DNA from 4 places in the Leptolyngbya sp. CALU 1928 genome. Region 4 is predicted to be linked to each of the others. Evidence: predicted binding sites of a transcription regulator. Region 4 holds the regulator's gene; each other region holds the start of a gene.
The links. The regulator NtcA, encoded in region 4, controls nitrogen genes in cyanobacteria. The targets are predictions, from matches to a motif close to TTTGTANNNNNNNNTACAAA.
Positions count from the first base shown of each region.

Region 1: the regulator NtcA is predicted to act here: its motif matches at 2,539-2,558, upstream of glnA (type I glutamate--ammonia ligase).
Region 2: the regulator NtcA is predicted to act here: its motif matches at 2,086-2,105, upstream of rpoD (RNA polymerase sigma factor RpoD).
Region 3: the regulator NtcA is predicted to act here: its motif matches at 1,765-1,784, upstream of AC1S5B_RS26030 (MSMEG_0572/Sll0783 family nitrogen starvation response protein).

Region 1 is NZ_JBXBCE010000002.1:301,752-305,515, forward strand. It holds gene AC1S5B_RS17210 (class I SAM-dependent methyltransferase) at 1-756, opposite strand, end outside; gene glnA (type I glutamate--ammonia ligase) at 945-2,363, opposite strand; gene apcB (allophycocyanin subunit beta) at 2,822-3,331, shown strand; gene AC1S5B_RS17225 (histidine kinase) at 3,444-3,764, shown strand, end outside.
Region 2 is NZ_JBXBCE010000020.1:126,475-130,238, forward strand. It holds gene AC1S5B_RS27670 (tetratricopeptide repeat protein) at 1-638, opposite strand, end outside; gene rpoD (RNA polymerase sigma factor RpoD) at 858-1,994, opposite strand; gene AC1S5B_RS27680 (polysaccharide deacetylase family protein) at 3,181-3,764, opposite strand, start outside.
Region 3 is NZ_JBXBCE010000019.1:158,327-162,090, forward strand. It holds gene AC1S5B_RS26025 (LuxR C-terminal-related transcriptional regulator) at 212-1,639, shown strand; gene AC1S5B_RS26030 (MSMEG_0572/Sll0783 family nitrogen starvation response protein) at 1,896-2,378, shown strand; gene AC1S5B_RS26035 (Nit6803 family nitrilase) at 2,429-3,466, shown strand; gene AC1S5B_RS26040 (nuclear transport factor 2 family protein) at 3,561-3,764, shown strand, end outside.
Region 4 is NZ_JBXBCE010000019.1:313,856-317,619, forward strand. It holds gene pcrA (DNA helicase PcrA) at 1-381, opposite strand, end outside; gene AC1S5B_RS26780 (hypothetical protein) at 380-505, shown strand; gene fabI (enoyl-ACP reductase FabI) at 502-1,281, opposite strand; gene ntcA (global nitrogen regulator NtcA) at 1,676-2,347, shown strand; gene AC1S5B_RS26795 (DUF3084 domain-containing protein) at 2,502-3,764, shown strand, end outside.

The sequences.
Region 1 (3,764 bases), on a different contig from region 4:
ATGAAAGTAATTGTCGAGATAGGGTAACTCTTCTGCATTTGCCTGAATCAGTTGCGGCAATTCGCTGGACTGTTGAGATAAGTGTTGATTGGCTTTCTTCAAATAAGCAGAGGATAAATCAACGCCGTGCAAAGAGGCTTTGGGCAACATGCTGCGAATGAACTTCAGAGTCCGACCTGTACCCGATGCGACATCTAATACGCGCACCTGCCGAGGGTCGAGATGGCTAAAAGGCTGTAGACCCTGCTTCAGCGGTGCCAGCACCCGGCGACGCATGGCATCGGCGGCTCCATTAAACAAAATATCTACCTGCACATCGTATAGATTTGCAGACCAGTCACTTAGGTAGCCATCGGTTTGATGGTGAAAGTTCTGCGTGTAATAGCTGGGATAGATACTGGTATCCACCTCTGGAGAAAAGTCTTGGTAGCGCTTCTGATTTGCCCGTTCCCAAGTGGCAGGCATATCGAACCAGAGAAGCGGGTAGTTGCGAAAGAAATCTTGCCAATCATTTTCCAATAGCAAACTTGCTGGATAGATTCCTTTTTCGGCATCTTGCCAGTCTGTTTCGTTAATTTCGGTCAGGCGCTTTTGGATTTTTAACAAAAGATCTACAGGAACGGGTTGGGCACGCTGTTCGGGCGGAGGCGCAACGAAATTAAGAAATTGAGTACTCAAGGCTTTGTGGGCGAGACCAAAGTAACTTTTCCCTTGATGGAAAGCTTGGTATGCCATTTTTGTGAACGGTTCAGACATAGCTGCAAAGAGAACTGAGAAGTACTGTAAACAAGTGTAACGAATTCTTTTCAACCAGTTATCGCTCTTCAGACAAATATTGAAAATGGGAGTCAGGTTTGGGGGATTGGCTGGCGAGATGCGATTAAAAAAGGGAGCGATCGTGCGATCGCTCCCTTTTCAGGCTTTTGCCCAATGATTAAGCTCGCCTAGCAGTCGTAGTAGAGCATGAACTCATAGGGATGAGGACGGATGCTCATGGGAATTACTTCGCGATCGAGCTTGTAGCTAATCCAGTTTTCAATGAAATCCTCAGTGAACACGCCACTAGCCAGCAAGAACTCGTGATCTCGCTCCAAATTCTTTAGCGCATCCATCAACGAAGCTGGAGTGGAAGGGATTTTTGACAGTTCTTCAGGGCTAAGCTCATAGATATCGACATCCAAGGGGCTACCGGGATCAATCTGATTCTTAATGCCATCCAAACCCGCGCAAACCATGGCGGCAAAAGCCAAATAAGGGTTGCAGGAAGCATCTGGGCAGCGGAATTCCAGCCGTTTTGCTTTGGGGCTGTCGCCAGTTAAAGGAATCCGAATGGAGGCAGAGCGATTGCCTTGGGAATAGGCTAGGTTTACGGGAGCTTCAAACCCAGGTACTAGGCGCTTGTAGGAATTAGTAGTCGGGTTAGTGAATGCCAGAATGGAAGGCGCATGTTTGAGCAAGCCGCCAATGTACCACAGCGCGGTTTGGCTGAGTTGGGCATAGCGATCGCCAAAGAACGTGGGTTGTCCTTCCTTCCAAATCGATTGGTGACAGTGCATCCCCGTTCCATTGTCGCCAAACACAGGCTTTGGCATAAAGGTGGCTGACTTGCCATACTTCTTAGCCACATTCTTGATGCAGTATTTGTAAGTCAGTAGAAAATCGGCTGCCTGCACCAAAGGCGCAAACCGAAATCCCAGTTCACACTGACCTGCCGTCGCCACTTCATGGTGATGCTTTTCGATCGGCACCCCGCAATCCTTCATCTTCAGCAACATTTCAGTTCGCATATCTTGCAGCGTGTCGGTGGGAGCGACTGGAAAATAGCCTTCCTTGTTGCGAACCTTGTAGCCCAAGTTGCCACCGGGTTCTTTCCGACCAGAGTTCCAGGTTGCCTCAATACTATCGACCTTGTAGTAGCCCTCATTTTGAGTTTGGTCGAACTGGACATTATCAAACACAAAAAATTCTGCTTCGGGTCCAAAGTAGACTGTATCGCCTAATCCGGCTGCTTTGACTGCCTCAACTGCTTTGTTGGCAATAGAGCGAGGATCGCGGCTGTAGGGTTGCCCGGTTCTCGGCTCTATGATGCTGCAAATCATGCTCAAGGTTGGCTCTTCCATAAATGGGTCGATCCAAGCCGTGTTTGGATCGGGCACCATCGCCATATCTGAGTCGTTGATGGCTTTCCAGCCTCGAATGCTTGAGCCGTCGAAGGCAACGCCCTCGGTAAAGCTATCGGCATCGATCATGTCTTGATACAGCGTTAAATGCTGCCAAATTCCGGGGGTATCAATAAATTTCAGATCAATCATCTGAATGTTGTCACGCTTGATCCATTCCAGGATTTCCTGCGGGGTTGTCATGAAATACTCCTTAGTTCGTGCGGACTGTTTCCAAAGGCTGGGAAACAGAAAAAGCAGTTAAAATTACACGTCGTAGCTGATACTAACGTAAGGGCTGATCTGATGGGGCTACAGCGTTACTACGCTTGGAACGATCCTAATGCTTGAATGATCCTAAAAAGTGGTTTGCTGTAATTTCGTATCAAAAATTACAAGCGAGTTTATTGAAACAAGTCTACACGATCGCTCACAAAAGCAGGAATTCTAGAGAGCATAAATAGCTGCGATCGCGGTTTTTCTCAACATCTCTTTACACGCCAAAACAGCCAAGAGATAAGGGTTATAGGGGTATCGGCTCATGTTAGACTAACCGTGCTGAGTAGAGCGATCGCGATCTGTAGAGCGTTCATAAACACTTGGTTAGAGATAATCAAAAGCATTTATTTTTGAACTATTGAGAATGCCTGGGGGAAGATTCAATGCGTGATGCAGTTACAAGCCTCATTAAAAACTACGACAACACAGGTCGCTACTTAGACCGGGATGCGATGGATCGGCTCAAGTCCTATTTTGATACGGGGATGCTGCGCGTGCAAGCTGCCGCCGTGATCAACTCTAATGCCGCAGATATTGTCAAACAGTCAGGACTACGATTGTTTGAGGAATTGCCCGAATTGATTCGTCCGGGTGGTAACGCTTACACCACTCGTCGATATGCCGCTTGCCTTAGAGATATGGATTACTACCTGCGCTATGCCAGCTATGCCTTGGTGGCAGGCGACACCGATGTCCTAGACGAGCGCGTGTTAGAAGGGCTGCGGGAAACCTACAACTCTCTATCGGTGCCGATTGGTTCCACGGTATACGGCATTCAGGTGATGAAAGAAATTGTGAAAGAGCAAGTGGCAGCCGCTGGCATTCCGGTGGGTACGATGTTAGACCAGCCCTTCGACTATATGACTCGCGAATTGAGCGAAACTAACATTTAATCGGAAACTTTTCTAAAGTTCGGAAAATTTCCTAAAGTGGGGTATGGGTGCAACGCGGTTTATCCTGCAATCGCCCATGCCCTATTCATATTTAAGCTAAATAACCTGAACGATGCCCCACTCCTGCCACATCATCGTTGAAAACAACGCCGCCATCATCTACGCCAGTCGGGGCGGCGGTCCTGACAAAGTTTTGCCTGTTCTTGAGAAATTTCTAGATACCTTTTGGAAAGAGCGCGATACCTTTGGCGTAGATATTGATACGCCAGAATGTTTGATTGCCCAACTCACGATTCGCTTTGGGTATGCCACCTGTGAAGACGACTTTTCCAACATCCGCGTCGGCGTTCACTATAATCCCACGGCGAATTATTTGTATTGGGTTGGGCTAGATCACACCCTAAAGGTATGGGTTGCGGATGAAGCCTATCGC
Region 2 (3,764 bases), on a different contig from region 4:
CGCAATGCTTGCTGAAAAGCCGCTAGCGCTTCGGCATCTTTACGCTGCTGTAAATAAACTAAGCCCAAATGATAGGACGGTTCAGGTGCAGTAGGGCTAAGCTGCATCGCCTTTTTAAAGGCGATCGCGGCTTGATCGTAGGCTTTCTGCTGCTCCAATGCTAACCCTAAGTTGTAGTGAGCTAACCCCAAGTTGGGATCGAGGTCGATCGCCCGTTTTAAATAATCTCTTGCCTGAGCCACATTGCTGCCTTCTAGCAACGCTGCACCCAAATTTGCATAGGCAAGGGCAAATCGGGGGTTTGCCTGAGTTGCCTGATAAAAAGCGCTGGCTGCGGGCTGTAGTTGTCCCTGCTGGCGGAGCGCTAAGCCTAAGTTGTAGTGAGCCGCAGCCATCCGGGGATCGAGTTGGGCGGCTCGGCGAAATGCCGCGATCGCATCATTCAATTTTCCTTGCTGAATATACTGTAAACCTTGGTTCACTACTGCTTCTGCTGAAGCCCCACTAGGAGCAGGTTTAGTTTGGGCAACTTGAACTGTCTCGAATGCAGCCAACCCTGGCAGGGATGCCGTGAACAACCCACTTCCAATTCCTATCCAGCCCACCACCGCTATTACTGTTCCTTGACGCAATTGCATCTTTACAATCTTCATTGTTTGCCCAGAGCAGAACTAAAAATATGCACGCTATTCTACTAGGGGTTGGCTTAAATTCACCATTAATATCGAGTCAATTAAACTAAGTCGTTGAAATGGACGCGAGTTATCTGAATCCGAACGCAGCAGATTTTTTCAAACCATACAAAAAGCTCAGTGACCACTCACTGAGCTTTCAACAATGAACTGATTTTCTTGTGTCTACCGAATGTATTCCTTCAAAACACTATTCCGGTTAGGATGGCGCAGCTTGCGGAGTGCTTTCGCTTCAATTTGGCGAATTCGTTCACGAGTCACGTTGAAAATCTGACCGATTTCTTCCAACGTTTTCATGCGTCCATCGTCTAAGCCATAGCGCAATCTCAACACATCGCGTTCACGAGGGCTAAGAGTATCCAACACATTTTCCAAGTCTTCTCGCAGCAAGTTCTTGGCAACTTGGTCTTCTGGGGTTTCGCCATCGGACTCGATGAAATCACCCAAACGAGAATCTTCTTCCTTGCCGATGGGGGTTTCTAAGGAAATCGGAAGTTGGGCAGACTTGGCAATAAAACGCAATTTCTCAATGGTCATTTCCATCCGAGTTGCAATTTCTTCTTCAGTGGGCTTACGACCCATTTCTTGAGAAAGCAATTTTGTCGTTTTCTTGATTCGAGAGATAGTTTCGTATAAGTGAACCGGAAGACGAATGGTGCGAGATTGATCCGCGATCGCTCTCGTAATTGCCTGCCGAATCCACCAAGTCGCATAAGTTGAAAACTTATACCCTTTCTCATGGTCAAACTTTTCAGCCGCCCGAATCAACCCCAAGCTGCCTTCTTGAATCAAATCTTGAAAAGACAACCCGCGATTCATGTATTTTTTTGCGATGGAAACGACCAATCGCAAGTTGGACTGAACCATCTTGTCTTTTGCCCTCCGCCCCAAATGAAGGCGATGGAGAAAGGCGGTTAATGGCATATTTACGGCATTTGCCCACTCAGAGTTTTGAGGACAGCGCTCTAACTGCTGAGACAAGCTTTCACGTATCCGTTCCAAATCAAGCAAATCAGCAATCTTCCGTGCCAACTCAATTTCTTCATCGGCGCGCAACAACCGAATACGCCCAATCTCCTGCAAATACAGGCGAATAGAGTCTTCTGTATAGTGCTTTTTCTTTGCTTGCGCGCGGCGGCGACCTGGTTTAGCCTTACCTGGCTTGCCATCCTCATCTGATGCAGCTACGCCATCATCTGAATCATCATCATCTTCATCGATGAAGACTAAATCGTTGTCGGGTAAACTATCAGAAGCGCTACCTAGCAACTCGATTTCGAGTACGTTATTGACCTGGGTCATGCCGTGTTCCTCATGCTCCTTAACTAACAAATGGAAATCGCTAATGTTGTTTACCAACATCAGCTAAAGGATTTGCAAATAGAGAGAAAACTTTGTAGCGCTAGCGAATAAAGTCTAGCTAGATACACAGTATACTCCTTACCTCATAGTTCAAACTTCAAATCAACCGCCTCGCCATTCGTGGAAAGGTGATGCTTTAGGATGTTTCGATCACAGGTCTTTTCACAATGCTATTTTTCTCTTTTTGAATACAGTCATCACTCAAATAAGGCATGAACCGTAACTAGCAAAGTGGAACATGAATCGATTGTCCTGCTGAGTGCCTTACTAATCTTATCTCCGAAATTCCTAAGTGCTGTGTCCGGCTTGAGATAAACCATCTGCAAGCTGTAACTCATTTGGTAGTGAGTGTCTGTGCCAAGTAAGCCAAGACTGCAACTTAGATCTATTTCTAATGGTAGACGAGAATTGAAAAGCGCAAGCTCCTTCTGCTAAATTAACTCAGATCGTCTGAAATAGGATCTGAATCCATATTAATTTAGTTCGCTATTTCTAAGGAATTGGTGAGAATCATCAAATGTTCCTAGAAATGGCTTAAGGTTCTCAGCCATTTGAATGAAGTTAAAAAATCTCTAGGTTAGAAGCCTAGATCCGTTGCTCTATCTGCTTTAGCAGAACTGTATAGGAGCTTCTCACGCTGAGTGAATTGAATTACTAAGATCTTAAAATTGAGGGATGATTGCTCGATTAGGTTTTTAAAGAAATCGGGTTTATATAAGTAGAAGCTATAAAACTGATTATAGAAATTAAAGAAAACAAACAATTTTATTCATGATTATTCACAATAGGGTGCGATTTTCAAGGTGAAAATTTTGCTGGTAGTTCGAGTGTTGATGGATTAAGGAGTAGCTCTTTGACAAAATCATCTCGAAGACTTCCCCAAAGCCGACAATGTGTTTGGGAACAGGTCACTACAAATTCTCCGTTTTGAGCAAATTTGCAACCTAGTTGATAAAGCTGCGATCGCTGATGGGACTCGACCGTCATCAACTGACAGAACAACTCATTGCGATAATACATGCCGCTTTGGATAGTATCAACGAACCAAAATCTGAAGATAAAAACGTTCTTTTCGTCGAGAACTAGAGGTGGCACTATAGATTGCCTAATGACAGCGATGGTTAACTCATTGCTTTGGTTTGAAGACATTTTCTTGCCGCCAGAGTTGATCAATTGTGACAAAGAAATAGCCTTTCTGTAGTAAAAGCGGAATTAATCGATCCACTACCTCCGCAACATCTACGCCTCCGGTATATCCATCATGCAGCACAATAATTGACCCATTGGCGACCTGTTGCAAAATGCGATCGACCACTGTGGAAACGCCAGGATTGACCCAATCTTCGGGGACAACACTCCACATGACGGGGCGATAGCTCCACTTCTGTAGCAAATCTAAAATCTTGGGCGTGAAAAAACCGTTGGGTGGACGAACATCCCGAATCGCAGTAGAGGGAATCTGGCAGACTTTGGTAATTTCGGCTTGAGTTTGTTCTAACGTTTGCTTTAGCTCAGTCGATGATAGGTTGGTGAAAGAGCGGTGGTCAAAGCCATGTAGCCCTAACCAATGGTTGTGCTGATAAATTGAGTGGGCGATCGCCGGGGCACGATTTACACAAATTCCTAGCAGAAAGAAACTGGCTGCAATTCCATGGCGATCCAAAACATCAAGCAATTGAGGGGTGTAGTCTGGGTGGGGGCCATCGTCAA
Region 3 (3,764 bases), 160 kb from region 4:
TGAGAATCCGTATTCCTGTATCTTTTACTACAAAATCTTCAAGTCTAATTTTATAGACAGGCTTTATTGAGGGCAGTAGGAGCAATGCTTATATGAGGAATGGTAGCCTACCTAAATAGATAGGATGATGATAGAAAGAGGTAGCTTGAGATACAAAGTCTATTGCGTAACTAAGCCTCAATAGAAACAGGATAGTTAAGCAATTCATCGAATGCCGAACATGGTTGCCGACTTACTTGATTCAACTCGGTTGCTATTTGATCTTCAGCGCAGCAATGAAATTGCTCAAGGCTTCGCGGGTTGTTTGATGCCAGATGACATTGCTCACTCTGTTACAAACGGATTAGTCGAGAAGTTTGACATTGCCTTTGCTCGAATTTGGCTGGTCGAACCAGAGCAAACGGTTCTGCGATTAGTGGCTTCTTCAGGGTTGTATACCCACATTAATGGCTCTTTTGCGCGGGTGCCGATGGGTGCCTATAAGGTTGGCAAGATTGCCCAAAATCGGGTGTCGTTTTTGAGTAATCATTTAGCAGATGAGGCATGGGTTAAAGATCGAGAGTGGGCGATCGCCAACAATATCCGCGGGTTTGCCGGATATCCATTGACGGTGCGAGATCGCGTAGTCGGTGTATTAGCTACCTTTAGCCACCGCGCCATGGCACCGGAATTTTTGGAAGTGCTGCAAATGCTGTGTACTACGGTGTCTGTCTCGTTAGATGCCGCGTTGCAATACCAACAGCAGTTAAAGATCTCATCGGCTGTGCGCCCTAGCCTAATGGATTTATCCCTTTCTGATCAATTGGCAGCGCTGCTCACTTCAACCCGACTCACCCTCATCGGCACTGAACAGCCCCTGGCGGCTCCCTTGATCTATCTGTTTCTCCAATCTGCCCAGGCTTTGAACCAACTCGGCTGCACTTACTGCCGCTTGCTTTACAGTCCAGAAGCAGTGACCTTGGAAGCGATCGTGCCTATTGTAGATTCAACCTTCGATCACCAGGCAACCCATGCCACTTTAACCAATCTGCGGTTAATGACAACCTACGCAGGCGGCATGGTACACACTCAAATGGGTGCTAATCAAAAAGCGCTTCAGTTGTCCTTGCAGGTGCCTTACCAAACGGATGCTGATAAAAGTGAGATCCTGCAACGGCTGACCATCCACTGTCATCAGCCCCTCTTGCAAGCCGCATTTACTCATCTGGCACTTCTAGCTGGACTCACCCTTAGCGATGTGCCTGATCCTGCGATCGCCTTACTCACCGATGATCTGACCCAGGTTGAATCTGGTCGACGCGTGCTGTGGATTCGGCAAACCAACCAGGTGCCCAAAGGAATTATCGGGTGTGTGGATTTATCAACGACGACCGCCCAATTGTTAGAAGCGGTGGTGGCGATTAATCAGGGACAAACCTGGAATATTGACGCGAGCCAACCTGCCTTTTTACTTTCAGAACGGGAGTTAGACATACTGAAGCTACTGGCTGAGGGATTGCGCGATCGCGATATTGCTGCCCATCTGCACATTAGCGAAAGCACCGTCAAATTTCATATGAATAATGTACTGACAAAGCTAAAGGCAAAAACTCGCTATCAAGCACTTCATCAGGCGATCGTTCAGGGCTGGATTCAGTAATTCACTAGAATTATCATCTGATCACTCTACCAGTCCCTATCGATTTAGATAGGTAACTCAATGAAGTCAGAAAAACTATTTATCTCTTTAGCAATCAACCTATCACTACTGCTAGACTTCGGAACTTAGTATCTAAATACACAAAATCACACTGGTGATGCCTCTTAATCTGCATCGTATTCGCTACATGGTGCAGACCGAACTTTGCACTGCGATCGTACATACCAAAACTTGCGATTCTAATTGAGGAAGACTCATGCCTGAAGTAACAACTCCTGCCCATAAGTCGGGTGATTTTTTTGTAGATTATGAAGAAAAAGTATTTCCTGACGTTAAAGCCGAACCCGGAGAAAAAGCCTTAGTCACCTTTCATACTGTTGCCTTTGAAGGCTCTATTGGATTGGTGAACCAACTTCAAGCATTGCGCCTACAGCGAAAAGGGTTTGAAACGTCCATTTTGCTCTATGGTCCCGGAGTCACACTGGGCATTCAGCGGGGCTTTCCCAAGCTAGGTGACGAAGCGTTTCCGGGTCACCAAAACTTCGCTAATAATCTGACCAAATTCATGGCTGAAGGCGGCAAAATTTATGCCTGCCGTTTTGCCTTACAAGCCCTCTATGGTCATGGCGAACCTGCGCTACTTCCGGGTATTCGCCCCATCAACCCTCTAGATGTGCTGGATTTAGTGTTGATGCATCGGAAAGATGGTGCGTTCATCTTGGATACTTGGACGCTGTAACAGGTTTCAGGTAGTAGGTTTCAGGTTTCCGGGACGAGTGATTTTAGATTATGAACTACTCACGTAACGTTCGTGCTGCGGCGGTGCAAATTAGCCCGGTGTTGTTTAGTCGAGAGGGCACGATGGAAAAGGTGTTGGCAGCGATCGCCAAAGCTGCCACGGAGGGCGTTCAACTGATCGTGTTTCCTGAAACCTTTGTGCCCTACTATCCTTATTTCTCCTTTGTGCAACCGCCGGTACTGATGGGGAAGGAACACATGCGGCTGTATGAGGAAGCGGTGACGGTGCCCAGTGCGGTCACGGATGCAGTCAGTCAAGCTGCGCGATCGCACAGCATGGTGGTTGTTTTGGGGGTGAATGAGCGAGAAGGCGGATCACTTTACAACACCCAACTGATCTTTGATGCCGATGGCACGCTGTTATTAAAACGGCGCAAAATCACCCCCACCTATCACGAGCGCATGGTGTGGGGACAGGGCGATGGCTCCGGGCTAACCGTGTTGGATACCGCCGTCGGCAAAGTGGGGGCGCTTGCCTGCTGGGAGCATTACAATCCCCTGGCGCGATTTGCATTGATGGCGCAGCATGAACAAATCCATTGCGCTCAGTTTCCTGGCTCCATGGTGGGACAAATTTTTGCCGACCAAATGGAGGTGACGATTCGACATCATGCGCTGGAAGCAGGCTGCTTTGTGGTCAACTCCACGGGCTGGCTTGACCCTGAGCAAATCGCCCAAATTACCCCCGATGACAAGCTGCAAAAGGTGTTGAGCGGGGGCTGCCACACTGCCATCATTAGCCCTGAAGGAGTGCATCTCTGTCCACCCATTACCGAGGGTGAAGGCATGGCGATCGCCGATCTCGATTTTTCCCTCATCACCAAACGAAAACGGATGATGGATTCCGTCGGTCACTATGCTCGTCCGGAACTGCTGCAACTGCGAGTAAACGTTGATGCTCAAACAGTAGTGCGGGAACAGGGAATGGGGAATAGGAAACAGGAGGCAGCCAATGGGGCTACAACTGCGGCTTCATTCAGTTCAATGACCCAAAAAGTAGATAATCCTATCCTGATCCCCGATTCCTAGCCCTGCTTTCTAGCACTAACTCAAAATTCAAAACTCAAAACTCAAAACTCAACTGCCCCCTAGCCTCTCTTCTGACACCCGACCCCTAATTACTATGGAAACTAAACCTCCCTTACCGCCTTTCACCCTGGAAACCGCCAAAGTCAAAGTGCAGGCGGCTGAAGATGCTTGGAATAGCCGCGATCCAGAACGGGTAGCCCTGGCTTATACCGAAGATTCAGAGTGGCGAAATCGGGCTGAGTTTTTTACGGGACGAGCCGCGATCGCAGCTTTCCTCAAACGCAAGTGGGCAAAAGAA
Region 4 (3,764 bases):
TAAGATTCGGGCACAAAGCGCATGAAATGTCCCGATCCAAAGCTCTTTGGTAATGGTTTTATAAACGTGGGATTTCAGCCGAGTTTGCTCACTAGGCGAGAGCGCATCTAAGGGCTTGCCAAAATCGCTGCGAGCTTTTTGATCGGCAAATAGCTTTTCGATCCGCTCTTTCATTTCCCGTGCGGCTTTGTTGGTGAAAGTGACCGCCAAGATATTTTCGGGATCGACTTTATGGTTCAAAACCAGGTTTGCAATCCGGTAGGTGAGCGCTCGCGTTTTGCCAGAACCTGCTCCCGCTACCACTAACAGCGGACCGCAGTAATGTTCTACGGCTTGACGCTGAGAGGAATTAAGGTGGCTGATATCGAGAGTCTGGCTCATGGAGGCTATTTTGTGGAAGGTGCGGTTTCTAGATAAGGGTATCGCATCTTGCCATCCTGTGGAGTCCGGCAGAGGGTTTATTGGGGGCGATCGCCCCGGACTGATGCTAATTTATCTAGCCTAAGCCATGCCCAAGATTTCGTAGCCCGCATCAACATAAAGAATTTGCCCTGTCATGCCGCTGGATAAGTCGCTGCATAAAAAGGCGGCGGTGTTGCCCACTTCTGTTTGGGTGACCGTGCGGCGTAAAGGTGCTACTGCCTCTACGTGATGAATCATATCCAAAATGCCGCCCACCGCAGAGGATGCCAAGGTGCGGATAGGTCCGGCAGAAATGCCATTGACTCGAATATTTTGAGGACCTAGTTCTGCTGCTAAATACCGGACACTCATTTCCAACCCTGCTTTGGCAATTCCCATGACGTTGTAATTGGGGATCACCCGCACGCCGCCTAAATAGGTAAGCGTTACAATGCTGCCGCCTTCCGTCATCAATGGTTTTGCCGCCCCGCAAAGCTTGACCAAGGAATAGGTGCTGATGTCTAGGGCGGTGGCAAAACCAGCGCGAGACGTTTCCACAAAGCCACCGGTCAGGTCGTCTCGGTGGGCAAATGCCAGACAATGAATCAAAATGTCGATTCTTCCCCACTTGTCGCCTACGGTGTCAAAGGCGGATTGAATTTGAGCATCGTCTTGAACGTTGAGTGGCACAAATACGCTGGGATTGAGCGGCTCTACCAACTCAGCGACTTTTTTTTCCATTTTCCCTTTTTCATCGGGCAGATAGGAAATGCCGATGTTTGCTCCGGCTTTGTGAAGCTGTTGGGCAATACCCCAGGCGATTGATCTGTTGTTGGCGATTCCGGTCACAAGGGCATTTTTTCCAGTCAAGTCGAGCATGGTGATCAATACTTTGAGGGCACCTATGAGGATACTGAAATATGAGGTACAAAGATAGCAAGCTAAAATAGTTCAAGGGTTCCAAGTTTAGCTTCGGAAATCAGTTTTAATGGATCTTAGTAATTATTCTTGCAATGAATTTTGTTCAAGTTGCTAGGCTGCGGTTAATATACTGATACTTCCTAGGCTCTTTTATAATGGTAATGAGAGAGCATTAGATTAGTAGCTCCAGCCTTTTTTATGTGAGTTGAGATCGCCCCATTTTGTAACAACGAGTACAAAAAAACCTCTAGGAGTGCGTTTAAGTATTCTAAGTTACAGAGTTAAATGTCAGGCATTCGACACTTTTCATTCAACGAGTTGGCACGTAATAAGGACTCCGAGCAGGGGAATTATGGTTGTGACGCAAGATAGACCACTGGCATCGGTATTTCGTCAGATGGGAAGTGGGGTGTTTCCTCCCGTTGTCGAATCGTTTGAACGGGGTAAGACAATTTTCTTTCCAGGCGATCCCGCTGAACGCGTCTACTTTCTAGTCAAGGGAGCCGTAAAGCTCTCTAGGGTATACGAAGCGGGGGAAGAAATCACAGTTGCATTATTGAGAGAAAATAGTGTGTTTGGGGTTTTGTCGCTGATTACAGGTCATCGGTCTGATCGCTTCTATCATGCCGTGGCATTTACGCCCGTGGAGTTGCTTTCGGTGCCGATTGAGCAGGTCGAGAAGGCGTTGAAAGATAACCCTGATTTATCGATGATTTTGCTACAAGGCTTGTCTTCGCGCATTTTACAGACCGAAATGATGATTGAAACCTTGGCTCATCGGGATATGGGTTCTCGATTGGTTAGCTTTTTATTGATTCTGTGCCGAGATTTTGGCACCCCCACCAAGGAAGGAATTACGATTGATCTGAAGCTGTCTCATCAGGCGATCGCCGAAGCAATTGGCTCTACCCGCGTTACCGTTACCCGGCTTTTAGGCGACTTGAGACAAGATAATATGGTTTCGATTCATAAAAAGAAAATTACTGTTCATAATCCTGTAACGTTAAGTCAGCAGTTTACCTGATGATTTAAGGTTTGAGACGCTTAAAAATAAAAGCCTTGCGCTCACAAATTAGCGCGTAAGTAGAAGTCATCATCAAAGATTCATGGGGTAGGCTATAGATGAGCTTGCCCCTGTTTGCATTGCAAAAGTTGGAGCGTTTTGGTTTGGAGCAGCGATGTCTACGGGGCTGATCCTAATATTTGCAATTTTGGTGATTGGTGGTGTGATTGCCACTGTCGGCGATCGCATTGGCACCAAGGTAGGAAAAGCCCGCCTTAGCCTGTTTAACTTGCGCCCTCGTCGGACGGCGACCTTAATCACCATTTTGACTGGAATTGTCGTTGCCGCCTCTACCTTAGGAATTTTGTTTGCAACGAGTGGTCCACTCCGCACGGGAGTGTTTGAGTTAGGCACGATTCAACGCAAGCTAAGACGGGCACGCGGTGACCTAGACAGTGCGAAAAGCCAGTTAGAAACGGCTCAGTCTCAAAAGAAGCGCACCGAAGCAGAGTTAAACCGGGCAAAAGCCCAAGAAATTGCGGCTCAAAAGCAATTGATGAGTACTCAAAAACAGATTCAGACGATTGGCGGCTCCTTAAAAAGCGCGATCGCCGAACGGAATCGCGCCCTGAGCGATCGTGTTGCAGTCCAACAGACTCTCGAACAAAACCGCAGTCAACTTGCCGCAATCTCTGAGCAAGTACTGCAATTCCGCTCCAATATTAGACAACTGCAAGCTGAGCAGAGTCGAGTTGTGGCAGTGGCGGAAGAGGAAATTAGAGCCAAAAATGCGGTTATCAATGAGCGAGAAGGGCGACTCAAACAGCTAGAAGCCCAGCAAGATTTTTTGGTGCAAGAAATTGGCAAGCTAGAGCGGGAAGCTGAGGGTTTACGCCGGGGCAATGTAGCAATTCAGCGAGGGCAGGTACTCTCTTCTGCGGTCGTTCGGATTCTTGACCCGCGCTCTACTCAAGCCGCGATCGATCAGCTTTTGCGAGAAGCGAATCGATCGGCAACCCAACTGGTGCGACCCGGCACAAAACCCCAGGGACAAATGATTCAAATTACTCAAGCTGAAGTAGATCAACTGATCAAGCAAGTGAGTAGCGGTCAGGATTACGTCGTGCGTATTTCTTCGGCTGCCAACTATCTCACTGGCGAAAACTTGGTTCAAGTTTTTGCAGAAGCGGCTCCCAACCGGGTTGTTTTTCGAGAAGGGGATCTGATTGCTGCCACTTCGCTTAATCCAGCGAGCCTCAGTGAAGTGCAAATTCAGCAGCGCATTAATCTTTTAGTGACAGCCGCAGGATTTCGGGCGCGTCGCTTGGGAATCCTAACCGATACAGTGCAAATTGGCGATGGGCGAGTGCAAGATCTACTGGCATTCATCGAAAAACTGCAAGGATACAATGAGACGATTGAGCTAAGGACGATCGCC